DNA from 4 places in the Flavobacterium ginsengiterrae genome. Region 1 is predicted to be linked to each of the others. Evidence: riboswitches for the same ligand, from Rfam matches in the RefSeq annotation. Region 1 holds a riboswitch; each other region holds the start of a gene.
What was found. A riboswitch is a leader RNA that binds a small molecule or an ion and turns the genes downstream of it on or off. The one in region 1 is predicted to bind cobalamin.
Positions count from the first base shown of each region.

Region 2: another riboswitch for cobalamin. It lies ahead of ABD859_RS18690 (TonB-dependent receptor); the one in region 1 lies ahead of ABD859_RS09850 (DUF4494 domain-containing protein).
Region 3: another riboswitch for cobalamin. It lies ahead of ABD859_RS07440 (DUF5074 domain-containing protein); the one in region 1 lies ahead of ABD859_RS09850 (DUF4494 domain-containing protein).
Region 4: another riboswitch for cobalamin. It lies ahead of ABD859_RS21100 (TonB-dependent receptor plug domain-containing protein); the one in region 1 lies ahead of ABD859_RS09850 (DUF4494 domain-containing protein).

Region 1 covers NZ_BAABDU010000003.1:1,587,823-1,595,267, reverse strand. Annotated here, with positions in the region: gene ABD859_RS09880 (hypothetical protein) at 1-32, opposite strand, end outside; gene ABD859_RS09875 (RNA methyltransferase) at 512-970, opposite strand; gene ABD859_RS09870 (M13 family metallopeptidase) at 1,102-3,114, opposite strand; gene ABD859_RS09865 (hypothetical protein) at 3,307-3,606, opposite strand; tRNA gene ABD859_RS09860 (tRNA-Glu) at 4,011-4,082, shown strand; gene ABD859_RS09855 (helix-turn-helix domain-containing protein) at 4,254-4,481, shown strand; cobalamin riboswitch at 4,653-4,883, shown strand; gene ABD859_RS09850 (DUF4494 domain-containing protein) at 5,295-5,843, shown strand; gene ABD859_RS09845 (glycosyltransferase family 39 protein) at 5,968-7,445, shown strand, end outside.
Region 2 covers NZ_BAABDU010000006.1:563,874-571,318, forward strand. Annotated here, with positions in the region: gene ABD859_RS18685 (DUF5074 domain-containing protein) at 1-687, opposite strand, end outside; gene ABD859_RS18690 (TonB-dependent receptor) at 684-2,729, opposite strand; cobalamin riboswitch at 2,842-3,043, opposite strand; gene ABD859_RS18695 (CocE/NonD family hydrolase) at 3,143-4,891, opposite strand; gene ABD859_RS18700 (M15 family metallopeptidase) at 5,018-5,623, shown strand; gene ABD859_RS18705 (hypothetical protein) at 5,625-6,191, opposite strand; gene ABD859_RS18710 (THUMP-like domain-containing protein) at 6,194-7,375, opposite strand; gene ABD859_RS18715 (AI-2E family transporter) at 7,378-7,445, opposite strand, start outside.
Region 3 covers NZ_BAABDU010000003.1:1,045,507-1,052,951, forward strand. Annotated here, with positions in the region: gene ABD859_RS07425 (alpha-amylase family glycosyl hydrolase) at 1-756, shown strand, start outside; gene ABD859_RS07430 (DUF6814 family protein) at 871-1,098, opposite strand; gene ABD859_RS07435 (MFS transporter) at 1,111-2,607, opposite strand; cobalamin riboswitch at 2,839-3,031, shown strand; gene ABD859_RS07440 (DUF5074 domain-containing protein) at 3,325-4,644, shown strand; gene ABD859_RS07445 (GIY-YIG nuclease family protein) at 4,855-5,136, opposite strand; tRNA gene ABD859_RS07450 (tRNA-Phe) at 5,189-5,261, opposite strand; gene ABD859_RS07455 (type III pantothenate kinase) at 5,365-6,099, shown strand; gene bamG (BamG family beta-barrel-assembly machinery protein) at 6,092-7,321, shown strand; gene lptC (LPS export ABC transporter periplasmic protein LptC) at 7,374-7,445, shown strand, end outside.
Region 4 covers NZ_BAABDU010000007.1:375,969-383,413, reverse strand. Annotated here, with positions in the region: gene ABD859_RS21110 (adenosylcobinamide-GDP ribazoletransferase) at 1-621, shown strand, start outside; gene cobC (alpha-ribazole phosphatase) at 606-1,139, shown strand; cobalamin riboswitch at 1,209-1,409, shown strand; gene ABD859_RS21100 (TonB-dependent receptor plug domain-containing protein) at 1,437-3,296, shown strand; gene ABD859_RS21095 (DUF5074 domain-containing protein) at 3,302-4,369, shown strand; gene ABD859_RS21090 (S41 family peptidase) at 4,445-5,902, opposite strand; gene ABD859_RS21085 (RNA polymerase sigma factor) at 6,053-6,562, shown strand; gene ABD859_RS21080 (hypothetical protein) at 6,549-7,007, shown strand; gene ABD859_RS21075 (DUF4252 domain-containing protein) at 7,023-7,445, shown strand, end outside.

The sequences.
Region 1 (7,445 bases):
AATGTCCTATTATTTTTAGTTTTTATTTCCATGAAATAACTCTTCTCGATTTTGTCTGTTAATAAATATTACACATTGATTAGTTTTCAAATATATGGATATGTAAACAAAAAAAAGCAGGAAAAAGAATTAAACTACATTTTACAATTTGTTTTTTTAAATTCTTTGAATAGTTCAATATTTCAAAAATAAAATTTAATCCGCGTATTTTATTATCCCATAATAATCTTAAAATAAAGAAAAAAAAAAAAAAGAATTTGAGAAATGCTTTTGAGTGCTTGTAGGAGTAGTCATGCAAAAAAAATAGAAAAGAAAAATTAAGATGCACATGCTAAAATACTGTATTAATCCAAGATAATCTGGTTAGATATTTGAATGCTTCCCGCTACTAAGACAAAAGCTTCAGAGAAATCTGGAGCTTTTTTTATTATATCAATTATGTTCACAAGTCTGACACTTGCATCGGCAGAAATCAGCTAAGTAATTTCATTATGAAATCCATTAAAGCTTTTTAAGAACGCGGTTTAGACAAATTTCTATCGTACATAATAATAGTTCCGGCAACGGCCACATTTAAACTTTTTTCTGATTTAAATTTGACTAAATGATGACATTTTTCCATTGCTTTTTTAGACAATCCATGATCTTCTGCTCCTAATAAATAAACGCATCTTCTTGGATGTTCAAAAGTTTCTAAATCGGAAGCTTTTTCAGCCAGTTCTACACCAACCAGCCTTGCTCCTTTAGGTAAATTTTCAAAGAAAGCTTCAAAAGTTTCATAATGAAAATAAGGAATTGATTTTACTGCATCATGAGTATCACAGGCTTGTTTCGCATATCGATTACCAATGGTAAATATAAAAGTCGCACCCATATTTTGAGCCGATCGCCATAAAACTCCCAAATTTTCTGGTGTTTTACCATTTTGTATTCCTATACCAAAGTATTCATTTATAAAGTTATCATTCATAAGGGCAAAAATACAAACTGTAAGTACACAAATCAATTTTTATTAAAAACGAAAAAGAAATCTAGAAAAAATGCGCAATCCCAAAACGTTTAGGATTGCGCATTTTTTATGAGTTTTCTTCGGCAAGATTATTACCAAATTGTGATTCTGTCTTTCTGAGGCAGAAACATTTTATCTCCAGATTTTACGTTAAACGCATCGTAAAAAGGCGTCGTGTTCATTAGAGGACCATTAACTCGCCAATTTGGGGGCGAATGCGGATTATTGTTAATCCATAAACGCAGGAACTCATCTTTCATTTTTACCCTCCATATTTTAGCTATAGAAATAAAAAAGCGCTGGTCTGGAGTAAAACCGTCAATTTTTGTATTTCCTTTTCCTTGTTCCGTCATTTTAAAAGCATCGTAAGCAACTGCAATTCCGGCAATATCTGCTGTATTTTCGCCAACTGTCATTGCGCCGTTTATATGCAGACCGTCTAAAACAGTATAGGTATTATACAAATTAATAACCTGCTGTATTCTTGACTTAAATTGCGCATAATCTTCTTTTGTCCACCAGTTTTTTAAGTTTCCATTTTTATCATATTGAGCACCCTGATCATCAAAAGTATGAGTTATTTCGTGACCAATTACCATTCCGATACCGCCATAATTAAGTGCATCATCTGCATTATTATCAAAATACGGAGCTTGTAAAATACCGGCAGGAAAAACAATTTCATTAGCTGTAGGATTATTATACGCCGTAACGGTTGGAACTGTAGTAAACCATTCTGATTTATCGACTGGTTTGTCCAGCTTTGCCAATTGAAATTGATATGCCGCCGAAGCTGCGGAAATCATATTCTCAAAATAAGTATTTCTTGCTATCTTTACATTACTGTAATCCCTCCATTTATCCGGATATCCAATTTTCTTGGTAATGGCGAATAATTTTTCTTTAGCTTTTTGTTTGGTAACACTGCTCATCCAATCCAGCTTATCGATTCTTTTGGCATACGCTTTTTGCAGATTATTAACGAGAACCAGCATGCGTTTTTTAGCATCTTCAGAAAAATATTTCTTTGCATACAATTCACCCAATGCTTCGCCTAAGTAATTGTCAACAACATTAGCCATTTTTTCACCGCGTGATTTTTGAACTGCCTGACCAGAAAGCACTTTGGTATACTCAAATGAAGCATCTACAAAAGGCTTGCTTAAATCATCTGCATATCTTTCGAGTGAATTTGCTTTCAGATAAATTTTCCAATTATTAATAGGAATGGTTTTTAAAAGTTTATTCAGTGCATCATAATACGCAGGCTGACCTACATTAATAGAATCTGTTTTTGCACCTAAATTATTTAAGAAAGTATTCCAATCTATATTTGGGTGTTTTTTTACAAGATTTGTCACTGCCATTTTATTATAATTTGCCTGTACATCACGAAGTTCAACTTTCGTTTTATGAGAAACCGCTAATTGTTTGTCAATATCGTACACCAAATCTGCATTCTTTTTAGCTTCCTGAGCATTACTTCCCGTTAATTGAAACAATGCAGTAAGATATTTTTTGTACGATTGCTGTATAGCTACAGTTGAAGAATCTGATTTAAAATAATAATCTCTATCTGGCAGACCAATACCCGTTTGATAGATTTGAGCAATATTCATACTGCTGTTTTTCTCATCTGGCGACACTCCAAAACCTATAATTGAAGAGTTGTTCACTTTTTCTTCATTAACTACAAAATTCATTAACGATGGTAAATCGGTGATTGCTTCAATTTTGGCAAGCAGAGGTTTAATAGGCGTATAACCCCGTTTATCGATAGTTATCGTATCCATACCCGATGCATAAAAGTCTCCCACTTTTTGCGCTATACTTCCTTGAGTATTACTGCTTTTCGAAATACTGTCTAATATTCCCTGCAGACGCATTCGTTGTGGAAAATTCATAAACATATAAGCGCCAACTCCGGCTTGAGAGGCAGGTATAGAAACAGAATCATACCATTTACCATTTACATATTTAAAAAAATCATCGCCAGGGCGCAATGTAGAATCTATTCCTGTAATGGCGACATTTTTTTTCCCTTCATGTTTTGAGCACGCCGTGAAGGCTAAGAATGCAATAATGAGTATTAATGTTTTTTTCATAGTCTAGATATTTCTATTAAAAATGAATAAAAATGTTTGAAAGAAGATGTTAAATATAGTTCATTTGTTCAGTAATTTTCGATTTTGATATAAAATTAAAAATCAAGAAACCATTTTATAAAGCCCATTAATAATTGGCTAAACATTTTAAGACTTGCTACAGCAATTAAACAACTGGTAAAACTTAAACTTTTATTTTTCAACAAAAAGCTCATTTACTACATCTAACAATTCAAATTCATCGACAGGAAATAATTCAACTGTTTTTTCCAAAATTAATCTTAAATCAATAGATGGTTTATCACAATCATCATATTCTAAAGCCAGAATACACAATTTTAGCATATTGAGAATAACACATCCCAACTCAGAGTAACTTGACATTTTAATTTCAGCATTATATATATTATTCGCAGTTGGCTTTAAAATGTTTAAATATCTGAATGATAATTTTTTAATATTTTCTAAAGCTCTTAATTCCTCTGATTCCATTTTATGATTATTAGATCAATTGATTTCATTCTTTTTCACCGATCAAAGAAAATACATATGTAATTAAATCGCTATAGCACATGTGCTATAATGCATCTTCAAAAAAAACATGGAAGTATATTTCGCTAAAGACATCTTTCAAAACCTAAAAGAATATTCTTTCAAAACAAAAAATATTCACTTTTATTAAAAGTTTTTTTGAATAAAAAAACACCTTGCTAATCTCATTTTTCACTCAAAATAACAAATTACAAATCAAACAAATACGTAAACATTAACTCAATTTATTTACAATTGAAATGTTATTAAATCTTATATTTTAGAAAATTTAAAGAAAGTTTTTTTGAAAAATCCTTTGCACATTCCAAAAATAGTTGCACTTTTGCACCCGCAATAACAAAGCAGGTCCGTTCGTCTATCGGTTAGGACGCCAGGTTTTCATCCTGGTAAGGGGGGTTCGATTCCCCCACGGACTACAAAAAAGCTTCAGAGAAATCTGAAGCTTTTTTTTTACTTTAAATTGGATTTTTATTTTTAGACTCTTTTGTCAATACTTCGTTAACTACATCCAAAAGTTCCATTTCATCAGCGCAAAATATACAAAGAGCCATATTCTAAAACTAACCCATATTCAAATAAAACTTAAGATGAGAAAAAAAGAAGTTCCTGAATCAGTGAAGATTGTCGGGAATAATATAAAAGAAATTATCAAAGAAAAAGATCTTAAAGTACGTCATGTTGCTCACGAATCAGATTTAGATATTGAAGCATTAAGAAGATATATGCTTGGAAAACAGATTATGGGAATTGACAAACTTATCCGAATTAGCAAAGCTTTAAATGTTGAAATTTCGGAGCTTTTTAAAAAAATATAATCACAAAAAAGTTTCAGATTTCTCTGAAGCTTTTTTATTTTAAATAATATTCATTTCTTTTAAGTTTTGAATTCAAATTAAAAAAACACAGACCTAAACTTTCCTAAAGGCTATTTTTCTAAAACACAAACTATTTTTCTAAAAACAGACTTACAAACCCACTTGATTTTCTTACATTTGTCCCGCAATGGTTTAACTGCAACTTTTCGAGGGCAGTTAACGAAGAGGGAATCAGGTGCAAATCCTGAGCAAGCCCGTTACTGTAAATTCCATGCAACATTTTGACTGATATGAAAACTCATTTTAGTTTTCAAAATCAAATCTTTTGCCACTGCATTTTATGCGGGAAGGCGGTTCAAAATGGGAATAAGTCAGGAGACCTGCCATTGTTGAGAAAATTCAGGCTTTCGCGGACCAAAGCTTTGAAACACCATCAAATTGATATTTGATTTTATTTTTTTTCGTTTTAAAACTATTTTTTACAAATAGACAATTTGCTATGCATATACGCAAAAGCATTTTAAGTCTGGTTGTAGTCAAGTTTATAATTAAAATAACGCAGAGATTAGTCGTAAGTAAGAACATTGCGCCAAATCTGCGGGATTTAAAAATCTGAATTTATCACAATTTAGAAATCATGTTTTTGGAAACTAAAGCCTCAGTTTTTCTGAGGCTTTTTTTTAATTATATGCTAACAACAAAACAGTCAGCCCTTTACAGAATACAAGCGTAAATTGTGAATATCTATTTGATGTTTTTCCAAATTTATTTTGCTGCAAAATCTATCTTTGGCATCCTTAAAAAATAGAAAAGATGAGCGCAATTTGGTACGAATGCAAAGTAAAATATAGAAAAACAGATGAAACTGGAGGCCAAAAAGTTTTAACAGAACCTTATTTGGTAGATGCTATATCTTATACAGAAGCCGAAAAAAGAATTAATGAAGAAATGGCGGCTTATATTAGTGAAGAGTTTAAAATCACGAATATAAAAGTGGCAAATTATGCCGAAATACATCCGTTTGAAAATGCAGACAGATGGTTTAAATCAAAAGTTTCTTTGATTGCTTATGATGAAGAAAGCGGAAAAGAAAGAAAATCAAACATGTACATGCTGGTTCAGGCAAATGATGTTAGAGAAGCCTACGATAACACGATTCATGTTATGAAAAATACAATGGGAGAATATTCTATTCCTGCCATTTCTGAATCGCCAATTATGGATGTTTTCCCATATTTCAGCGGTGAAGAAGAAGAAACTGAAATGTTGGAAAGATTTAATGCTCTAAAAGCTTCAAAACCTGTAAAGGCAGATGAAGAAATAATAGATCACATGGAATTTGAAACCGCAACAGAGGAATAAACAAACAAAAGCTTCAGAGAAATCTGGAGCTTTTTTATTTTAAACCAAAAAATCAAAATTAATCCTATATTAGCTTTGCATTTTAACTGAACCAAAACCACTTACCTTTTAAACCAAAAGTTCAATGAACAAAAAAACACTAATTTTAATTGGGTTTATTTTACTGAAATTTGTTCTGCAATACGTTTTAATAAGTCCCGAATATGATTTACAGCGCGATGAATATCTGCATCTCGATCAGGCACATCATTTGGCTTGGGGTTATTTATCGGTTCCGCCGGTTACTTCATGGATTTCGTATATAATTTTACTTCTAGGGAATTCTGTTTTTTTGATAAAGTTCTTCCCTGCCCTTTTTGGCGTTTTAACTCTTTTAATTGTCTGGAAAACTATTGAAGCTTTAAAAGGAAATCTTTACGCTTTAATTTTAGGCTCGCTTTGTGTTCTATTTTCGGCATTATTGCGAATAAACATGTTATATCAGCCAAACTCGTTTGATGTTTTATGCTGGACAGTATTTTATTACATTCTAATACAATATACCATTTCCGAAAAACCAAAATGGCTTTATATAGGAGCCGTAGTTTTTGCCTTTGGTTTTTTAAACAAATACAACATTGTTTTCCTTTTAATCGGACTTTTACCGGCACTTATTCTGTCTAAACAAAGAAAAATATTTACTGAGAAACATTTATATTTTGCCCTTATTTTGGGCTTAATCCTAATTTTACCAAACTTGTTATGGCAGTACAATAATCATTTTCCAATTGTACACCATATGAAAGAATTGGCCGAAACACAGCTTGTAAATGTAAACCGAGCCGATTTTTTAAAAGAACAAATTTTATTTTTTATTGGGTCTTTCTTTGTCATTCTTTCATCGTTTTACGCTTTGTTATTCTACAAACCATTCGAAAAATTCAAATTCTTTTTTGCATCAATTATCTTTACCATACTTGTCTTTTTATATTTTAAAGCAAAAGCTTATTATGCCATTGGTTTATATCCAATTTATATTGCTTTTGGTTCTGTTTTTCTTGCCGACATTTTACAAATCGGAAGAAAACGTTATTTAAAACCTGTTTTTATTGCACTTCCGCTGTTGTTTTTTATTCCAATGTATTTTATGGCTTTTCCCATTAAAAGTCCCGAAAAATTAGCGGCTCAAAAACTGGGAACACATCGCTGGGAAGACGGAAAAGAACATAATTTATCGCAGGATTTTGCCGATATGCTAGGCTGGAAAGAATTAGCCCGAAAAACCGATTCGGTTTATGCATTGTTTCCAAAATCAGAAAACACATTAGTTTTGTGTGATAATTACGGACAAGCCGGAGCTATAAACTATTACACCAAAAAAGGAATTAAAGCAGTTTCTTTTAATGCTGATTATGTGAATTGGTTTAATTTGAATGTCTATTACAAAAATCTGATTCGGGTTAAAACATTTGAAGAAAACAGCGCTGAATTTAAAGAAACAAGTCCGTTTTTTGAATCTGCATTTATAGCAGGACAAATCACAAATAAATATGCCAGAGAATACAAAACCACGATTTTTGTTTTTACAAATGCCAAAATCAACATCAATAAAAGACTTAAACA
Region 2 (7,445 bases), on a different contig from region 1:
GTAGAGATTAATCCCGACATCAATTTTTTTGGTTTCTGTAAAAGTTTCCAGATCAATAACCGAAACAGTACGATCGTAATTCGGAACGCGATAACCACCAGAATTGGCTACATATAATTTTCCGTTATGAACCACCATTTGTTCCGGCTGATAACCAACGGTTACTTTTCTTTTTATTTCTAAAGAAGTCGTATCAATTTCGGCAACAAAACCAATTTCGGCATTCGGGTCAATTGCAACGGGTCCGGCATACGAACTTACATACGCTTTGTCTTTGTAAAAAGTCACATAACGGCAGTTGGGAATATCGATTTTTTTGATGCGTTTTGCCGTCCATTTTTCGAGAACTTCAACTTTATTGGAAACATTAATTACGGCATACACTTTATTGCCATAGATTTGAATATCGTTTCCAACATCGCCCAGTTCTTTTACGACATTCGGGTTTCGTTCCGAATAAACATCGGTTGTATAATTTCCTGTTCGGTAATTAAAAACGTCGATACTGGCTCTGTTCATTCCCATATTACCTTCGTTAAGAAGATAAAATCCTTCAATATTTCCGTCACTTCTCGGCGCAGCAACGCTTACATCTGAGGAAAGAAATATCGTTTCGTCTTCACGGCATGAAACCAGCGAAATGGCAATGTTTAAACCAAATAGTATTTTTATAATGCTCTTTTTCATATCTCAAAACTGACTATAAATTTGAATGTTCGCCCAGGCATCGGATAATTGTAAATCACTTCATACTGCTGATTAAAAGCATTGTTGACTTCTATCGTTCCGTTCAATTTGCATTTATTAAAAGTGAAAGCCTTTTGAACCGCCAAATCGTGTGTGTACCACGGCTGTACCTCATTTACTTTTATATTATTGACGTTTCCGTTGTAGCGTTTTCCAACGTAGATAAAACTGTAATTGAAGTTCCATGATTCGTAACCTGCATTCAAAATTCCAGAACCGCTGTGCCAAGGCGTATACGGAATCTGATCGCCGTAAGAAGACAATTCTAAACCTGAAAATTTGGTGAAATCCTGACTTTGAGAATACGTATAAGTTAAGTTTGCAGTTAGATTAACTTTGTCGATATGAGTTCCCAGATTGACAACCGTTTCAATTCCTTTTCCTTTTACCTGACCAATATTCGTCATCATCCAGCGGAATAAATTTCCTGTCGGCGCCGCCACAATTTTGTCTTTGGTATTGGTATAATAAGCGTCTGCCTGAATGGAGAATTTGTCTATAAAACTTTCTTTAAGAGAAAAATTATAGGTAAAACCAACATCGTATTGGTTCATATATTCAGGTCTCAAAGTACTTGAACCGACCATTGTGTAATATAAATCGTTGAAAGTCGGCATTCTGAAAATGCGTTTAGCGAAGGCTCTTAAATTGAAATCGTACTTTTTAAATGGCGTATAACCAAGGAATAAAGCGGGGGTAAATTCGGTTTTGTTTGGCGCTTTGGCGTTGAATTTCACTTCTTCGATTACGCGGGTTGCCAAAACGTTTCCTAAAACTTTAAAACCTTCATATCGATAAGAAGTCGCAAGCGAAACCAATGCGGTATAACGCTGTGGGAAAGAAAACTGCGTTTGAATACCGCGTCTTGTTGCGTTTAATTTATTGTATTGAAAATCGGTTGACAGCGAAACATCCCAAGTAGGTAAAATGCTGTATAAATTTACGGCCGAGAAATAAGCTTCCTGCTGAAAGTAACTGTCGTCTGATTGTGCGCCTTCGGTTACTACTTCACCTAAAACACTGGTGGTATCCCGCGCAATATAATGTGTATAATCGTAAGCGAATTTCCCTTTTGCCTGAAATTTATATTTCTCTGAAACATCTTTGGTGAAAAAACTCTGCGCAAAAAAGTTCTTATCAAACTGCCTGAATCCGTCTCTGAATTTATTTTCGACAATCGCTCCCGGCGCGCCTCTTTCAGAATCATAATAATAGACTTTGGCGTCCCAAGAACCGTTGTTTATTTTTCCGTAAACTCCAGATTCAAATCGAAATGCTTCAATATCGCTGTTGTATCTTGTTGCTGTGGTATCGTAGGCAATACTACCATCCTGATTTTTTCTTTTATATCTAAATTTATATTCTCCGTTAGATTTGATGTATTCAGAACTGACACTCAAACTGACTTTATCGCTGAGTTTTTGTTCCCATCTAAAAGAAGGATCGTGATAATCAATCGACATGGTTTTGTAACGAACAAGCAGATTTGTTTTTTTATTCCCCGAAAAAACAGGACGTTTTGTTCGTAAATAAATGGCTGAAGCTGAAGCAAAATCTTTAGCTGACTGAAAAATTTCACTTTTCTGACCATTGTACATTGTTAATGATTCCATGTCGTCAAGCGAATATTTACCAAGATCGGTTACACCGTTTTGAGCATTTCCAAGCTGAATTCCGTCATAAAATACGCCAACGTGATGTGTTCCCATATTGCGGACATCGACTGTTTTAAGTCCGCCGACACCGCCGTAATCTTTGATTTGTGTGCCAGCAAAATACCGAAGTGCGTCTGCCACATTATGACTTGCCAGTTTTTCGAGCAGTACGCCAGAAAGACTTTGCACGGGAATAACTTCCTGATAGGGTTTTCCTTTTAAAATAACTTCTTTTAAAACGCGCGAACTATCTGTGACTGCCTGCGAGTGAAGCCAAAAAGGAAAAAATAAAATAAAAGCTAAAAGTGTTTTTCTAAAATTATACATCACGATTGATTTAAAAAAACTTTCGGTGATGTACTTACAAAAAGACAGATATAGGCCTGCTGTCCTATAACAGGTTACCATCTTGTGTCGTCAACTTCATACCACGAAAGTTTTAAACTATGTGATCGTGGCAGGTCTCCTGACTTGTTCCATCTTTAAACGGCCTTCTCACCCCGAAATTCGGGACAATGGCATAAGTAATGTTTAAAGACTTCTATAGAACTTACAGTAGCGGGTCTGTTCAGGATTTACACCTGATTCCCTTTTAACTATTTTTTCCTAAGAAAAAACAGACCAAAATCGGGTGTAAAGATATAATTGTTAGGTCGTGTCTGCAAGATAATATTGCTTTATTGTAAAATTTGTGTAGTTATGTTCTCAAAAAATACTGTTTACAAGCCTTGTAATCAGGATTATTTTAAAACAGGAATTTTTACAAAACTGTCATTATACCATTTTATCTGCAAAGGTTCTTTTGCATCTAGAATCGTTTCATCGCTTACGTCTTTTCCGGTTCCGTAATTTAGTTGTGAGAAAGCATTTTTATTTACGTTAACGGCAATTAATAAACGGCTTCCTTTATGGAGTTTTTTACTCACAAAATGCGTGTTGGAAAATGTAATAGCTTCTATTTTATCAGGCTGAAGCAATTGTCGTTTTTCGATATCCTTTGCATAACTGGCGCGTCCAATGTAGTAGGAAAGATGAAAATATTCTCCGTTTGGCGTGACTTCATAAAGAGTTACGCCTAAATCAAAATCTTTTTTGTTGATACTGCATTTGATTTCTCCCAAAAAAGAACCATTTACAATTAAAGGCTGGGTTAAAGGTTCGCTGATAAAAAAGTAACCATCATTTTTGTTGACTTCTTTTTGAATAATCGGACTTGGATAATAATTATTATTGCTGATTTCTCTGTTTGCAAAATCAACTTCCTGAATTAGAAATTCTTCTTTTTTAGGCTTTTTATTATCGGCTTTATGGAAATCATCTGATTTAGGTGTAGTTAAATATAAAGTCAGGAAATCATTGTGCATTTTTTCAAATGAAGAAGCACTTTTCCATTCGTTGGCACCCATGACTTCGTAATTGATTTTATCTTTTAGAATTTCCGGTTTGGGGCCGTTTTTCAAAATATAATCAAACCATTCGTAAGTAATTTTCTTTATGTCGATTAAAGAAACGGGATCGACTTTGTAATCATTCAGAACAGCTTCACCGCCAACTTGAGTTCCAAAATGCCCGTAAGGACCAATTATAAGGTAAAAAGGCGTTTTTGGACTGTATTTTTGAAGTTCTTTTAAGTAATATAAACCCGAATTCTGCGAATCGTTATAATATCCGTCAAACGCTAAAACCGGAATATTTATTTGTGCAAAATCAGTTTTATAAGGCGCCATTTTCTGCCAGTATTCGTCAAACGACGGGTGGTTTATCCATTTTTGAAACCATCTGTTGGGCTCACCGTCAATACTGTCTAGTTTTCTGTAGGCCGTTCCGGATTCCCACCATCTAAATTTTAAACCTCTAAAACGGGGTCTGTTATTATTCGTTACGGTATCGAGATATTTATTGTTTCCTACATAAAAAGCCCATTCGTAATTTGGGTTTATAAAAATGTTGTTTTCCATAGGAAGTCCCATTCCGGGTCTGTTTGCTACCGCAGGTACAATTGTTTTAAGAGCCGGATGCATTTTTTTGCACGCTGCCCATTGTGTAAAACCATTATAACTGCCGCCGTACATAGCCACTTTTCCATTACACCATTTTTGTTTGCTAATCCAGTCTATGGCATCGTAAACATCATTTACTTCGTTTTCATACGGATTTATTTCGTCAGGGCTGAAACGTTTTCCTCTCGAATATACTATAATTCCGGTGTAGCCTTTGTCTACAGATTCTTTTATACTTTTTAGATCTCTTCCTTTGTCACGAACGTAAATTGTATATTGAAGAATTACGGGTTTTGTATTGTTGTCATTTTTTTTGTGTGCGATCATTGCAGATAAAATGCCGCCGTCGCGTGTGGTTATAGAAACGCTGTCCTGAATGTCGTAATCGGTTTCTGTATTGGCTGATTTTAAAGCTTTTGTCTGCTGTGCGAAGAGTTGTGAAACAGCAAAAAATAAACTCAGAAGTAAAAACAATGATTTGTTATTCATATTCGTAAGTTTTTAAGTTGAACGAATTTAATTATAATTTATATATTTACTTTCAGTAAAGACTCAAATTATAACTTCATGTTACATTTTATTAAATCTTCCGTTTTTTTAACTGCATTTTTTTGGATGACTTCTGTACAGGCACAACACGAAGCGTATGCAGAACCTGTAGAACATAAAATTGCCGATACTGCTTTTGTAAACTTAAAAGATTATAGTAAAGATTTTGTGTATGACATGAAATATGCCACAGAAGATAATTTCTTAAAAGCGAAAGTATATGATTGTGCCGAATGTTTACTGCGTTTAAAAACGGTTAAAGCATTGGTTGCGGCGAATAAAGAATTTATTAAAAAAGGATATAAAATAAAGCTTTACGATTGTTACAGACCTTTGTCGATCCAGAAGAAAATGTGGGAAATTGTATCGAACCCTAAGTATGTTGCCGATCCAAAAAAAGGCTCCATCCATAATAGAGGAGGAGCCGTTGATATTTCGCTGGTTGACAATAACGGAAAAGAATTGGATATGGGAACTGCTTTTGATTTTTTTGGACCCGAAGCAGGTCATAATTATACCAATTTCTCTAAAAAAGTTTTATCAAACCGAAAATTCTTAAAAAAGATAATGATAGAAAATGGTTTCAATTCATTTGATTCAGAATGGTGGCATTATAATTTAAAAGCAGGTTTAAAAGATGCCGTTTCGAATCAAAAGTGGAATTGTAACTAATTTATTCTACACATCTGATATTTTCCATAAAGTAAGTATTGGGATGCGTTACTTTACCCGTTAATTCAGAAGTAAGATCAGCTTTTACGATATAGTCTTCTGTATTGGTAAGATATTTAATTCGCATAATAGATACAGGCGATTTTTTCAATTCTTCAAAATTATCTTTCATAAACATAAAAATACCAGTATTGATTCGGTTGTCAAAACCTTTATCATCGCGAACAAGCGTTCCGCAGTTTTCCTGATTAATATGCATTAATGTTACAATTTTTCCGTTTTCTAACTGTAAAAAGATTTTAGAGTTTTTATCAAAACAATTCGCTTTTATAAAATCTTTACTTTTTTGAATATTTTGTAAATTTAAAGTCGGCAGACCGTCAGTTTGCGCCAGTGAGAAAAAAATGTAGTTAAACGAACCTCCAAAATACTTTTCGCTCATTAAGTATTCGTTAGTTATTTTGTACGTACCAATAGAGTCAGTTACATTGGCGCTGTATTCACATGGTTTTTGAGCAAATGCTGTAAAGGCTAATAAAAAAAGAGTTAGTGTAATTAGTTGTTTCATTTCTAGTTTATTTTTCTGCAAATTAAAACTATTTTGTTATCATTTTTATCAGTTGTAAAAAAACTATACAGATTTCCTCCATTTTTTATTTTCCATTTTTTTCGAATATTTTCTACTGTTTCAGGAAAATTACGTGTCGTAACATTTGCCTGCTGATTTAAAAGCGTGTTTTTCATTTCATTTTTATTGTACAAAACGGCTTTTTCGATTTCAAAACTTCTGCCCGGAAAATCGATTAAATGATCTGAAGTGTACAAATGCGAATGTTTATGCAGTTTGTTTATTTTGAAGAAAGAACTTACCTGATCAAATCCGCCTGATTTCATTATTGCCGAATTGGGCTCATAAAGATATTTCTGCGGAAGATGATAGGATGTAAAATCATTTTCTGAACCAAGAACAAAATCAAAAGTTTCAGTTTTGTCTTTTAAAATGTTTGCTGTTTTTAAAGTTATTTCGCCGGAATAATGGTTATGAATTTCAAAAAGCAATTCTTTAACTTCATTTTCAAGGGCAATAATATGAATGTTTTTTACAAATTTAAGTTCAGATAGAGCAGCCGAAATATCCAGTAAAGGTGCTGTTTTTATTAAAATAGAATCACTTTTTTCAAAATAAAAATCCAGAGATTCCGGTACATTCGGCAGACAGTCTTTAAGCATAAAAACTTTGCCTTTGGCATCATTTCGTCTCGAAGGATCTATATAAATCCAATTCCATTTTTGTTTTAAATCGTGTAAAACATTAGTAGAATCATCCGCATAAAAACTACAGTTTTGCACATTTAACTGCTCATAATTATGTTTTACAACGGCAGATAAATCTTCGTTTATTTCGCAGTGTGCAATTGTTTTAAACTTTTTAGAGAAATAATAATCATCTACGCCAAAACCTCCTGTAAGATCAATTAAACTTTCACCATTTATTAAAGAAGCTTTGTAGACAGCCGTTTTTTCTGATGAGGTTTGTTCTATAGAAATTTTACTTGGATACATAATATTTTCTGCTGCAAACCAAGTTGGGAGTTTTTCTCTGGCTTTTGTTCGGGCTTCAATCTGGTTTAAAATTAAAATCCATTCCACATCTGGGAACGGATTTTTTTGAAGCGCTAATTTTGTGATATCAGCACCGGTATTTTTAATAATAAACTCCTGAATATCTTTTCTTAAAATGTTGTTGTTCAATGCTAAATTCTTTCGGTTAATACGGAGACAATTTTATTGTCTGGAAAAAATTCTTTTAAAATTACTTTAA
Region 3 (7,445 bases), 540 kb from region 1:
TTAGTTCCCGGGCCAAAAATGATCTGGCATTTTGGAGAATTAGGCTGGGAAAATTCCATTTTTACATGTAATGATAATACCGTTAATACTGATTTTGATGCCATTGGCGGAGATTGTAAATTAGATACAAAACCACAGCCTCAATGGGTAAATAACTGGCTTGGCAATTCAAATCGCAGTAAAATTTACAACGATTGGGCAAAAATGATAACCTTAAAAAAGACAGAACCGGTGTTTTTAGGAACTGCCGTAATGACTAACGCAAATTCACTGACAGTAAATATTAAAATTACTAATGAAAGCCTGACTTCGGCACAATTAAAAGATGTGTTGATTCTGGCTAATTTTGATACAACGGCTCAAAATACTCCAACAGGTTTTCCGTATGCTGGAACGTGGTATAATTTAATGGATAATACTTCAATAAATGTTACCGATGTAAATGCGCCAATAAATTTACCAGCCGGCGAATACAGAATTTACGGAAACAAAACCGCAAATCTGGCTATTGAAGATTTTGAAAAAACAGCTGCGGTAAGTTTATTTCCAAATCCGGTTTCAAACTATTTTACTTTAAATACTGCTGTTGCAAAAGTTCAGATTTATTCAATATCAGGACAATTGGTTAAAACTTTTACATCAAATGAAAATGCTGATTTTCAATTTGGCGTAAGCGAATTACAAACAGGATTATATATAGTAAAAGCTGTAGATCAAAATCAGAAAACCCAAGTTATGAAGTTTATCAAAAAATAAACTTTAAAAATATATCGCTGACAGATTAAAAATTTGGTTTGGTTAGTAATGAGAAAGGGCTGTTTTGCTTTATTGCAGACAGCCCTTTTCTGGTTTAGTTGTTTATTGTTTTTGTTATTTCTTTTTATCGTTGTATTCTCCAATAACGGCAAAATAACCAAATGTTCCTAAGCCCAAAACAATAAGAGGCGTTAGAATAAAAAGAATAATAATTCCAAAGACTAAATCATCCTGCTGATCTGATAATAATTTAGGTAAGCCAAATTCAAACACGCAAAAGTAAGCGGCCGCAACTGCCAAAATAACCCATAAAACCCCTAAAGCTTGTTTGATTGTATTCATGTTCTTAAATGTTTAAAGATGATTAATTTTATTTTTATTGTCTACGTATATCATTCCAATTACAAAACAGATCGAGGCAATGATAATAGGATACCAAAGTCCGTCAAGATAAAAATCGCTTTTTCCGGCCGCTTTTGAATGCGTTACAAAATAGGTTGAAATTGCGGGCAGTAAACCTCCAAAAATCCCGTTACCAACATGATAAGGAAGTGACATTGAAGTGTATCTGATTTTAGTTGGAAACATTTCAACTAAAAATGCAGCAATTGGTCCATACACCATTGTAACAAATAAAACCTGAATGAAAACTAAAAAAATTAAAGTCCATTCATCGCCGGAATTGATATTTACAGTAACACTGCTTTGTGATTTTTTTCCATCGGCAAAGTCTGTTTTCTTTTCTACATACGTAGTTCCATCGCTATAGGTTTTTGAAATAGTGGTAATTACGTCGTTATTTTTTGCTGTCTCAATATTTTGTGAGGTTTGTTCTATAATTTCGGTTTTGTGGTTTATATCAGTTGTGTTGTACATCATTTTATATATAGGTCTGTAAAATAAAATGGCCAGCAGCATTCCAGACATCATAATATATTTCCGACCCACTTTGTCACTCAGCCATCCAAAAACGATAAAAAATGGAGTGCCAATTAACAAAGCAATTCCAAGTAAACTGTCGACCTGAGAGGAATCTATATTCATAACCGTTTTCATGAAACTCATAGCATAGAATTGTCCGGTATACCAAACAACACCTTGCCCCATAGTGGCTCCAAATAAAGCCAAAAGAACAAACTTTAAATTGTATCGGTTTCCAAAACTTTCTTTTAACGGATTTGCGCTTGTAGTTCCTTCCTTTTTAGCTTTTGCAAATACGGGTGATTCATCCATATTTTTTCTAATTAGATATGAAACGCCAACCATGGCAATAGAAACCCAAAAAGGAACACGCCATCCCCAAAGGTCAAAATCCTCGGCAGAAAGAACACTTTTTGTAGCCAGAATAACCATCAAAGAAATAAACAAACCAACAGTTGCTGTAGTTTGAATCCACGATGTCCAGTATCCTTTTTGTCCAACGGGAGCATGTTCGGCAACATAAGTAGCCGCGCCGCCATATTCGCCGCCAAGAGCTAAACCTTGTAATAAACGCAGAATGAGAACTAATAAAGGCGCCAGAAAACCAATCGTTTCATAACTGGGAATACAGCCTATTAAAAATGTCGAACCTCCCATGAGTAATAAAGTCGCCATGAAAGTATATTTTCGACCTATAATATCGCCAAGTCTTCCAAAAAATAAAGCGCCAAAAGGTCTTGCGACAAATCCTGCCGCAAATGTGGCCAAAGTCGATAAAAATGCGGCTGTTGGATTATCACTCGGAAAAAATTTAGTGGAGATTACTACGGCCAGACTCCCAAAAATATAGAAATCGTACCATTCAATCATAGTTCCCATAGAAGAGGCGGAAATAACTTTCCAAATACCTTTAGTAGAAGTTTTGCTCATAAAACGTCCTGTGGTTTTAATAATAATTAAAAAATTAAAATACGATTTTACGAATATATAAGATATTTTTTTATTTAGTTGATACTTTTTTAACAAAAACATCTCAATTGTTAACATCTTGTTTCTTTAGTAAGTTAGTTCTTCATAAATTAAAATTCTGAATGTTTTTAAACCTTTAATTACAAATCCAGCTCGTTTTCTTAAAAAAGAAAACACTAGTTTTGCAGCTCAAAATTTAAAGCAGAAAATGGTTGTCATATTTAGATAAATATTGACATTAAAAGGGAATTTGGTGAAAATCCAAAACTGTCCCGCAGCTGTAAGCTCATTAACTGAAACCCTTTAATATGTCACTTTTCAATTAGAAAGGGAAGGCTGGGTGTAGGGAGCAAGTCAGAAGACCTGCCATTTTTATAGTAATAATAGCTTTCGGGGATTGAAGCTGGCGTTAAGAACGGTACTTTTTCACTTTTGTGAACAGGTATTTGTTTCGTCATTCTATTCTCGTAAGCTAAAATAAAGTTTATGAGATTTTTTTTCTGCAAATATGATATCGCAAAACAGTTCCCTTTTCGGGAATTTTCTCTTTTTCGATTTTCCTTTTTCTCTGCTAAAAAATCATTTAAACAAATCGTCGTACCATTTGTTGCAGCATTATTCTATGCATAAAAATGTACTGCCGGTTAAACCAAGTGATAATTTTTTAAATATTTAATAATGAAAACCCAATTTTTTTTCAGGCATTTAATTGCAATTGCCTCTTTAGCAGCATTAGTAACTTCATGTAATAACGATGATGATTTTACAGCTCCTCCAGTAATAAACGGCGAACAGCAGTTAAAAGATACTTTGACAATTGGAAAAACACTTAAGTTAAGTTCAAAAATAAAAGATCGAAATAATTTATCTTTCGAATGGACAGTTGATGGAAAAGTAGTAAGCTCTGATTCTACTTATACTTTTAATCCGGAAACGAGAGGCGATTTTAAAATTAATATGACTGCCAAAAATAGCGGAGGAGAAGTAACACTTACATACGATATTCACACTTGGGGCACTTATGAAAATGGTTTTTTTATGATTAATGAAGGCTGGTTCGGACACGGAACGGGAACAGTTGGCTTTTACAGATACGATACAAAAGCAATTGAAGACAGTGTTTTTGTAAAAGTAAATCCGGATAAAAACTTAAAACCAGAATCATCAACATTAGAATTTGGAACAATCATTAACAAAAAACTATTCTTAGTCTCAAAAGTAGGCGGTCCTGTTGTCGTAGCCGATGCTTATTCGCTTAAAGAAGAAAAAAGAATCGAAGCAAAAGGCGGAAATGACTGGCGCGCAATAGAAGCAATAGACGAAAATCAGGCGTTGCTTACTTCTGGAAAAGGAATATTTAAGCTTAATTTAAATACAATGGAATTAGGCGGACAAATTGAAGGTATTACAGGACAGGTAGGAGATATTGTAAAAGTGAATAATTACATTTTTGCATTGTCTGCTTCAAAAGGTGTTCTTGTTATTAATGCTTCGACACTGGCTGTAGAAAAAACTATTTCGGGAATGGTTTTAGGATTTGCCGTTACAGATGATAAAAAAGTTTGGGCAGCAGGCGGTACAAAGCTTATAAATATAGACTCTAATACTCTAGAAATAACAGAAACGGCATTAGGTTTTCAAGCTTATGGAAGCTGGGGAGCATGGCATCCCGGATCTATTACTGCGGCTAAAAATGATGTTTTTATTGCTAAAAACGCAAGTTTTAACGGAGGTAAAGAAATTTATAAGTATACTGGAGGTGCAGCTTCATTAACGAAACCGTTTATTACTTTAACTGGAGTAAATATCTTGTATGGAGCCGGAATTGGATATGATAGAAAGAAAAATACTTTAGTTGTCAATACAGTAGACTCTGGATTTGGAGCTAATTTTGCAAACAATAATTTGTATTTCTTTAATGCAGATTCTGGTGCTAAAACTTCAGGAGTAAGTTTTTCTGGATATTATTTCCCAGCGGTTTCTGTGTTTCATCAATAGTTTTTTTAACCGCAAAGTGCGCTAAAGTTTTACGCAAAAGGTTCGCAATGTTATAATTAAACTTTGCGAACCTTTTGCGTTTTTCCTTTGTGTCCTTGCGTTTAAATATTTTTAAAAGAGTATAAAAAAACAAAAAACCCGAATATTTCTATTCGGGTTTTGTGGTACCTCCAGTCCCGAGGCTTCGGGAGAACCAGGGACACATGTATGTTATCTTTTAGATAAAATATCCTTTAGAATTGATGGGTCATTAATTATTTTTTTGTTAAACACTTTGCTTTTCATTCTTTTAATAAAGTTTTCAAGATATAGTGCTTCATCTCTATTGAAACAATTAAAAGTTAATACAATTTCCCAGTCATTGGCAATTTTAGTAAAAGAATTAGAATATATATGAGTGTTATGTTTCGAAATTCTTTCTTCCAGATTATTAGTCTCGCCAATATAAAACTTTTGAGATGATTTAGAATAGAGTATATAAAGATAGTGCATTTATAAAATATTATAAAAAACAAAAAACCCGAATATTTCTATTCGGGTTTTGTGGTACCTCCAGGGATCGAACCAGGGACACATGGATTTTCAGTCCATTGCTCTACCATCTGAGCTAAGGTACCGTGTTGTGCTCAATGCGGGTGCAAAGATAGAATCATTTTCCGTTTATCCAAAACATTTTATAAAAAAAATCAATTCGTATCTTCGCAGAAACAAAAAGAAAAAATGATTTTAACTGTTGATGTTGGAAATACCAGAATTAAAGCTGCTGTCTTTGAAGCAAGTACTGTTTTAGAGTATTTTGTTTTTGAAAAGAATGAGCTTGAAAAAAAAATCGAAAAAATTTTAGAAAAATTTCCAAATTGCTCCGATTTGGTTGTTGCTTCGGTTGGAAACGTCGAAAAACAATCATTTTTGACTTTTGAAAAAAAGTTAAACGTTCATTTTTTTACACACGAAGATGTTTTTCCTTTTCATAATAAATATGCAACACCAAAAACGCTGGGAATCGACCGAATGATTTTGGCTGCGGGAGCAACTTTGCAATTTCCTAAACAAAACAGATTAGTTATAGATGCCGGAACTTGTATAACCTACGATTTTATCGACGAAAATGATAATTATCTGGGTGGAGCCATTTCTCCGGGACTGCGTCTGCGTTATGAAGCTTTGCATAACTTTACGGCCAGACTGCCTTTGCTGACTTTAGAAGAACCGGATTCATACGTTGGGAACTCTACAGCACAGGCCATTCATTCTGGAGTTGTTAATGGTTTCGTCTATGAGATTGACGGTTTTATCGATGAATATCGATCGAACTTTGCAAATTTTATAATAATTTTAACGGGTGGCGATGCAGATTTTTTGGCTAAACGATTAAAAAATACCATATTTGCCAATTCAAATTTCCTTCTAGAGAGTTTGAGCCAAACATATCAATATAAAATCGACAATGATTAAAAAAATTATAATAAGTGCTTGTTTGCTTATATCGTTCGTTTCATTCGCTCAACAAGGTACTGCATCCCCGTATTCTTTCTACGGAATTGGAGATATCAAATTTAAAGGAACTTTAGAGTACAGATCTATGGCGGGCGTTGCTGTTGAGCAGGATAGTATTCACCTGAATATTGAAAATCCGGCAAGTTATGCCAGTTTAATGCAGACTACTTTTACTGTAGGAGGTACTTTTGGAACTTCAACATTAAAAACAGATGCTCAATCTGCAAAAGCACAAAGAACAACTTTTGATTATTTAGCAGTAGGAATTCCATTAGGAAAATTTGGAATGTCGTTTGGTTTAATTCCATTATCTTCTGTTGGATATAAAATTTTAGAAGATAATACAGCTACAGAAGGAGCAGTAAGCTCACAATTAAGCGGAAAAGGAGGTATTAATAAAGTATATTTTGGTTTAGGATATAAAATTAAACCAAACTGGACTATTGGAGCTGATGTTCAGTATAACTTTGGAAAAATCACTACCACAAGCATAGAACAGGTAACAGGTATTCAAAATGGTACATCAGAAGCAAATACTTCTACAATTTCAGGTGTAAATTTTGATTTTGGAACCATGTACCAAACAAAGATTTACAATAAAGTAAATCTGTTTACAAGTTTAAGCTATACCCTTTCTGGCGATTTAAATTCAGATAATACAAGAGAAATTAATGTAAGCGGCGATCCAGACCCTTACACATATCCTGTAACGACAAATAAATTAAAACTTCCAAGCAAATTAACTATTGGCGCCGGTATTGGTGAATCAAGAAAATGGTTAGTAGGTACTTCGTTGTCTTTTCAGGGAGAAGGTCAGTTGAGTAATTATTACAATGCAATGAGCAACGTTCAGTACGAAAAATATGCTAAGTATGCTATTGGAGGTTACTATATTCCAAACTACACTTCTTTTACAAGTTATTTAAGCAGAATTACATACCGTGCAGGTTTAAAATACGAGAAAATTGGTTTAATTGTTAACAACGAATCAATAAAAGATGTTGGAATGACTTTAGGAGCAGGAATCCCAATTCCGGGTTATTTCTCAAATGTAAATCTTGGAATTGAGTTTGGAAAAAGAGGAACTATTTCTTCTGGTTTAGTTCAGGAAAACTACGTTAACTTTAGTGTTGGATTCTCATTTAATGATAAATGGTTTGTGAAGAGCAAATTCAACTAAACATAAAGTTATATGTTTGTATAAGCTCGTTACAATTTATTACATTTGGCAAATGAATTTACCAAAGAGATATATTATAAGCGTTGTCACAGTTTTTGCTGTGACACTGTTTTTTGGATGCGAA
Region 4 (7,445 bases), on a different contig from region 1:
TCACTTTTTCTTTCTATAGAAACGGCTGTAATTTTTGCTATTATAACATCTGTTTTAACAACCGGAGCTTTTCATGAAGATGGATTTGCAGATGTCTGCGACGGATTTGGCGGCGGATGGACTAAGGAAAAAATTCTCATAATTATGAAAGACAGCGCCATTGGTGCTTATGGCGCAATTGGTTTAGTTTTACTTTTTCTGGTAAAATTCAAACTGCTTTCAGAATCTATATCGCTTTTTACAACCGATAATTATATTTTAATTTATCTCTTATTTATTTCCGCTCATTCTGTAAGTCGTTTAGCTGCGATCAGCATTATTTTTACACATGAATATTCGCGTGATGATGCTTCGAGTAAAAGCAAACCGATTGCTAAAAATCATAGTTGGAAAGAAGTTCTTGGTTCTTTTTTCTTCGGAATAATTCCTTTGGGTATATTTTCTTTTTTTTATCTAAAAGCTCTTCTTGTTTTGATTCCGGTTTTTATTACCCGATATTTTTTAGCACGTTACTTTCAAAAATGGATTGATGGTTACACAGGCGATTGTCTGGGAGCGACACAACAGATTTGTGAGGTGATTTATTATTTAAGTATACTTTTTATATGGAAATTTATCTAGTCCGCCATACTGAAACAATTTGCGAAAAAGGCGTTTGTTACGGACAATCTGACGTAGACATTGCTGAGCCTTTTGAGGAAATTTTCAAAAGAATTATTTCAGAACTGCCACGCAACGCTGTTATTTTTACGAGTCCGTTAAAACGCTGTGCAATTTTAGCAAAACACATTCAAAAAAATAATAATGCCATTTCTTACCAGGAAGACGATCGTTTAAAAGAAATGAATTTTGGCGATTGGGAATTAAAAAACTGGGATGATATTTCGCCGGAAGAATTAAATCCATGGATGGAAGATTTTGTAAATATTAGAGCTTCAAACGGAGAATCTTTTACAGAATTACATGAAAGAACAAGACAATTTTTATCTGATGAAATTTCAAAAATACAGCAGCCTGTCATTATTGTTGCTCATGCCGGCATCATTAGAAGTATTATATGTCATCAAACTTCACTGCCTTTAAAAGAGGCATTTAAAAACAAAATCGATTTTGGAGAAATCATAAGAATTGAACTATAATTTGTAACTTTAGTTAAGTAATTGATTCTAAAAACGAAACATATTTGAATTATCAACATATTTAACTTTATATTTGCAGCAAATTAAGGTTGTGTTATTGTAACACATTAAAAGAGAATCAAGTAAAAATCTTGAGCTGTACCCGCAACTGTAAGCTTTGTTCTAGAAAAGAATGTTTGTTGTAACTGCAAAACCACTGCTCGCCGCGGCGAATGGGAAGGTAAACAACAAAACGCAAGCCAGGAGACCTGCCTTTGTAACAAATATCGAGCTCTCGGGAAAAAGAGTTTAGAAATTATGACTTTAAGATTGCGTTTTGTTTTTTTTCTTTTGATGTTGTGCCAATTTATTTCGGCGCAGAGTGATTCTATTAAGCTCAAAGAAGTTGTAGTTTCTGATTCCAATCTTAAGAAATATTCGTCTTCACAATCGGTTCAGGTTTTAAATGATTCAATTCTTGAAAAAAACCAGCCTTCTTTAACTTCTCTTTTAAATTTTAATACTGTTATTTATTTCAAAGAAAATGGACTTGGAATGACTTCTGCTCCATCGTTTAGAGGAACAACCGGCGCACAAACTGCTGTTATTTGGAATGGAATAAATATAAATTCGCAATTTTTAGGTCAGGCAGATTTTAATACCATTGGCACCCGTGACTTTAATTCAATAACTGTAAAAGCCGGAGGAGGAAGTGTTTTATACGGAAGCAGTGCCATAGGCGGCAGTATTCACCTTAATAATGATTTAAGTTTTAAAAATGAATTCTCAAATCATGTCTTTTTTAGCGCAGGGAGTTACAATACGTACAGTGCAAACTATCGTACTGTAGTTTCATCAGACAAATACAGTTTACAGGTTAGTATTTCAAGAAATAGTTCTGATAATGATTTTAAATATCCGGGCAATTCAAACGAAAGAAATAGTAATGGAGAATATTATAACACGAGTATGAATACTACTTTTGGTTATAAAATAAATTCTAATAACACGATAAAAGCTTATAGTCAGTTTTACGATTCAGAACGTCACTTTTCTCTAACTTCACCCAATGCATCAAAAACTAAATATCAGGATTTTAACACCCGAAATTTATTAGAATGGGAAAGCTTTTTAGGACGTTTTACTTCTAAACTTCGAGCAGCTCATATTGGCGAATCTTATAAATATTTCTCTAATATTAATTCAAAAAACTTTACTTACGGAAAAGTCGAAACTTCGATCATCAAATATGATCTGGCTTTTGATGTAAATGACAAAATAAAGCTAAACTCGATTGTAGATTACAGCCGAAACAAAGGATATGGCTCTAGTATTGATAACGTTAAAAGAGAAGTTGGTTCTGCCAGTTTACTATTACGCCATTTATTAAGTGAAAAATGGGATTATAACGCCAGCATTCGTCAGGAAATAACAGACAATTATGGTAATCCTTTTCTTTTCTCATTTGGAACAAGATATCAATTTACAGACTTTTATCGCATAAAGTTAAATGCATCGAAGAATTTCAGGATGCCAACTTATAATGATTTGTTCTGGGAAGGAAGCGGTAATCCAAATCTAAAACCAGAAACATCTTATCAGGCTGAAATTGGCAATGAATTTTTTAGAAAAAACTTCTCTTTATCTGTTACTGGTTATTATAATTCTATTAAAGATTTATTACGCTGGGTACCGCAAGAAGGCGGCGGAGATTTATGGCTTCCTGAAAACACAGACAACGTTAGAGCTTACGGCGCTGAAGTTCTTGTAGAATGGAAACCAAAAATCGGCGAAAACCATTTAACCTTTAACGGAACTTACGCTTACACGATTTCAGAAAGCAAACAGTTGATTAAAAACCAATTAATCTACAAACAATTAATTTATGTTCCGTATCATAAATTAACAGGTTCTGCTGCTTACAACTGGAAAAAATTGTCTTCTTATTTTCAATACTTATATACTGGAGAAGTTTACAGTACTCCTTTTAACACACCTTCTGCAAGAGTTAAAGATTATAATGTTGCAAATATGGGGGCTGATTATGATTTTGGAACAAAAAACAGTTACAAGATTGGATTTCAGGTTTTGAATCTGTTTAATGAAAATTATCAGCCCGTGATTAGCAGACAAATGCCCGGAAGAAATTATACTATATACATAAACCTTAATTTTTAAATATCATGAAAAGATTTAATAGACTATTTTTAGCAGTCATTGTAAGTTCGGCATTTTTTGTGTCCTGCAGCAACGATGACGACAATAATGAAGAACCGCGCGGAGATTATGAAAATGGAATATTCGTTGCTAACGAAGGTAATTTTGAAAAAAGTAATGGAGCTATTTCTTATTTATCAGGTGATGCAAGCATTGAAAACAATGTTTTTTCTTTAGTTAATCCTGGCAAAACTACCGGAGACACTCCTATGTGCATTGGTTTTAAAGGCGATGCTGCTTACATTGTTGTAAATGGTTCAAATAAAATTGAAGTAGTTAACAGATACACTTTTAAAAGCATTACTACCATTACGGCTAATTTAAACAATCCACGATATATTGCATTTGCAAACGGAAAAGGATATGTTACTAACTGGGGAGAAGGCGGTAATCCAGATGACGATTATGTAGCGGTTTTAGACCTTACTACAAATACTATAACTTCTTCAATTTCTGTAGTTGAAGGTCCCGAAAAAATTATCGAAAATGACGGTAAACTTTATGTTGCACACAAAGGCGGCTGGAGCCAGGGAAATTCGCTGACTGTTATAAACTCTGCAACTAATGCAGTTGTTACAAATTTTGTAGTTGGAGATGTTCCTAGTGGTTTAGCAGAAGAAAATGGTACTTTATATGTATTATGTGACGGAAAACCATTTTATGCAGATGTTGAAACTGCAGGAAAAATAGTTAAAGTAAATTTAAGTACTAATACTATTTCAGCTACAATGAGTTTTACAGGTTTAACACATCCTGGATTTATAGATACAGAAGACAACAAAATTTACTATACTGTTGGAAACAGTATTTACTCATTTGCAGCGAATGCTACAGCATTACCAACAGCTCCGTTGTTTAAAGCATCTGATGTAAAAATTCTTTATGGTTTTGCTGTAGAAAACAACAAAATTTATATTGCTGATGCCATAAATAATCAAGATTCTGGTGAAATATACATCTATTCTTTAGCTGGTGCAGTTACTAAAACATTTACAGCAGGAATATCTCCAAACGGATTTTACTTTAACGATTAATTCATTTTCGAATTAGTTATTTAATTGTTTTTAAACAAAAAAGGCTTTCATTTCTGAAAGCCTTTTTTATTGTTATTAAAACCCTTTTGGAGTTTCCTCGAAATACATTTCGTTTCGTAATCCGTTGATTTTTTTAGAATCGCTTATATAAGGTAAAACCAAACCATGGTCATTTTGAACTTTCTTAGCTGTAGTTCCTGTAATTTTAGAAATTGCCATATTTAATAAAGGCTCCGATGGATCACCTAAAACACCATAACTGCTAATATATTCTAACTGAACAAAAGTAGGAACTAGTCCTTGTGTATAATCTCCAAAATCTGAAGCGTTAGAGATCTTAAATACCAAAGGCTGCATTGCATATTTATGATTTGGATTCACATTTCTTTTTGTAAACGTAGGTGAATCATAAAGTGTAACCGAACCCACATTTTTACCCGTTGTCGTTTCTCCTATCTGAACCACATTAATATATGGTTTTAATCCGTTTATAATTAATTCACTTGCAGATGCTGTGCCGGAAGTTGTTAATATATATACGGTAGATAAATTTAAACTGTTTACCGGAGTTCCGTCAATATCTTTTACAAATCGTTCATTTAAAACTTCAAGATCTTCAGTAGTCATGCCTCCCATCTGCTTGAAATTATATTGTCTTTTCGAAAATATTTTACCTTCAAACTGACCTGTAATCATACTTGCTAAACGTGTTGAAGTACGCACAGATCCTCCTCCATTATATCTTAAATCTAAAACCAAATCTGTTGCTCCTTCATTTTTAAATCCCTGAAAAGCTTCATTTAACTTGGAATCATATTCAGAATAAAATCCATTGTACATTAAATAAGCAATTTTATGACCTCCACTATTAATTACTTTGTTTATTAAAATTGGATTTTCTTCTAAAACTGTTTTAGTCAAAGCGACAGATTTTCCATTTAAAATAAAATTAGATCCGTCATAATCGGCAAAATTCAACGTATAACTATCATTTCCTAATAATAAAGACTGATAATTTGAAACTGTAAGTTTTGTTCCGTTTACGCTGGTAAACAAATCGCCTCTTTTTACAGCTTTTGTAGATGCATCTGAATTAGGAATAATATAACGAACATATCCCACAAGATCGTTTGAACCTTCTGCAACTCTCGTCAGCCTAAAATCAACACCGTTATTTTTTGTAATTCCACCTAGTTCCTGCTCTAAAACTGTATAATCTTTTACAATCCAGCTGAAACGATCTATAGCATTGCTAGGATATTTACTCACAGGTTTATTTAATAAATCCTGAAATAAATCTTCAGGATCTGAATATCCTTCTAAATAAGAGTTTAATTCTGCCTGAGAACTAAAACGATCATCTGCCAGATTTGCTACATCACCCTGCCACAAATAAAGCTCATTTAGACCTTTCCAGACAAAATCATTCACTTGCAATTGCGCAGGAGTTCTCACATCATCCTCATCTTCACAAGACTGCAGGAAGAATGTTAACAGACACAAAAACAGTATCGATTTTAAAATTGGTTTCATAAGAGTAGGTTTCGGTATTGTATTAACGTAAAAATACTACCTTTAGTTTTAAGTAATGTGCTTTTTTGAAAAAAAAATTACAATAGTGTTGTAACAAAAATAATTGTGCCTCGTCTTGACTATATAAGCTAACGAATAACCTTTTAATTTATGAACCAGAATGTGTTTATAGAATTAGTTAATCCTTTCAAAGACAAAGTGTTTCGTCTGGCAAAACGATTGCTTACCAGTACCGAAGAAGCTGAAGATGCAACTCAGGAAGTAATGGTAAAATTATGGAATAAAAAAGAGAATCTGGACGCCTATAATAATGTTGAAGCACTGGCGATGACAATGACAAAAAACTATTGTTTAGATCAGTTAAAATCTAAAAGAGCCGGAAATCTGCAGATTGTACACAATAACTTTACAGATCGTGAGCCGCAATTAGACCGGAAACTTGAAGATGCTGACAGTTTAGAATGGGTTGGAAAAATTATAAGCCAGCTGCCGGAACAGCTTCAAATATTAATTCAGCTTCGAGATGTAGAACAATATGAATTTGAAGAGATTGCTAAAATTGTAAACATGAACGAAACAGCAATCAGGGTAGCGCTTTCGAGAGCGAGAAAAAAAATAAGAGAATCAATGGTAAATGCACACAGTTATGGAATTAGATAAAATAGAAAATATATTAGAAAAATACTTTCAGGGAGAAACGACTATTGCAGAAGAAAATCAATTAAAAGAATATTTTTCTTCATCAAATGTTGCGCAGCATTTAGAGCAGTACAAACCAATTTTTGGTTATTTCTCTCAGGTAAAACAACAAAAATCAACGCAGGAAATTCCACTAAAAACTAAAAAACGAAATGTTGCGTGGTTATCGATTGCAGCTTCGGTTGTTGTTTTACTAGGAGCGGGATCTTATTTTCTGGTAAGCAAAAACAATACAGCACCGGCTGTGGCACAGACAGAATTAGGAACCTACGACGATCCGGAAGAAGCTTTAAAAGCGACGCAGAAAGCTTTGGCCTTATTGTCAAACAATGTTAATGTAGGTATTGAAAGTGTACGATACATTAACGAATATGAACAATCAAAAAACAGAATTTTTAAACAGTAATTAAAATCCAATCAAATGAAAAATTTCATCATAACACTAGTTTTCGCATTCGTTACACAAGCATTTTATGCACAAGGCGCTTTTGACAAATTTGATGGTCAGGACGACGTAACATCAGTAATTGTAAACAAAAAAATGTTCGACTTAATGAGCAAGGTTAAAGTTGATGCTTCTGACAAGGAAACACAACAGTATATCAACCTGATCAAAAAATTAGATTACTTAAAAGTCTTTACAACTAAAAACCCAAAAATTGAAGCCGACATGAAAGCTTCTGCAGATAAATACATAAAAACTGCCGGTTTAGAAGAATTAATGCGAGTAAACGACAGCGGTAAAAATGTAAAAATAATGGTAAAATCAGGAGCCAGCGACACACAAATCAAAGAGTTGCTAATGTTTGTTGATGGTGCAAAAAATGACGAAACTGTTTTATTG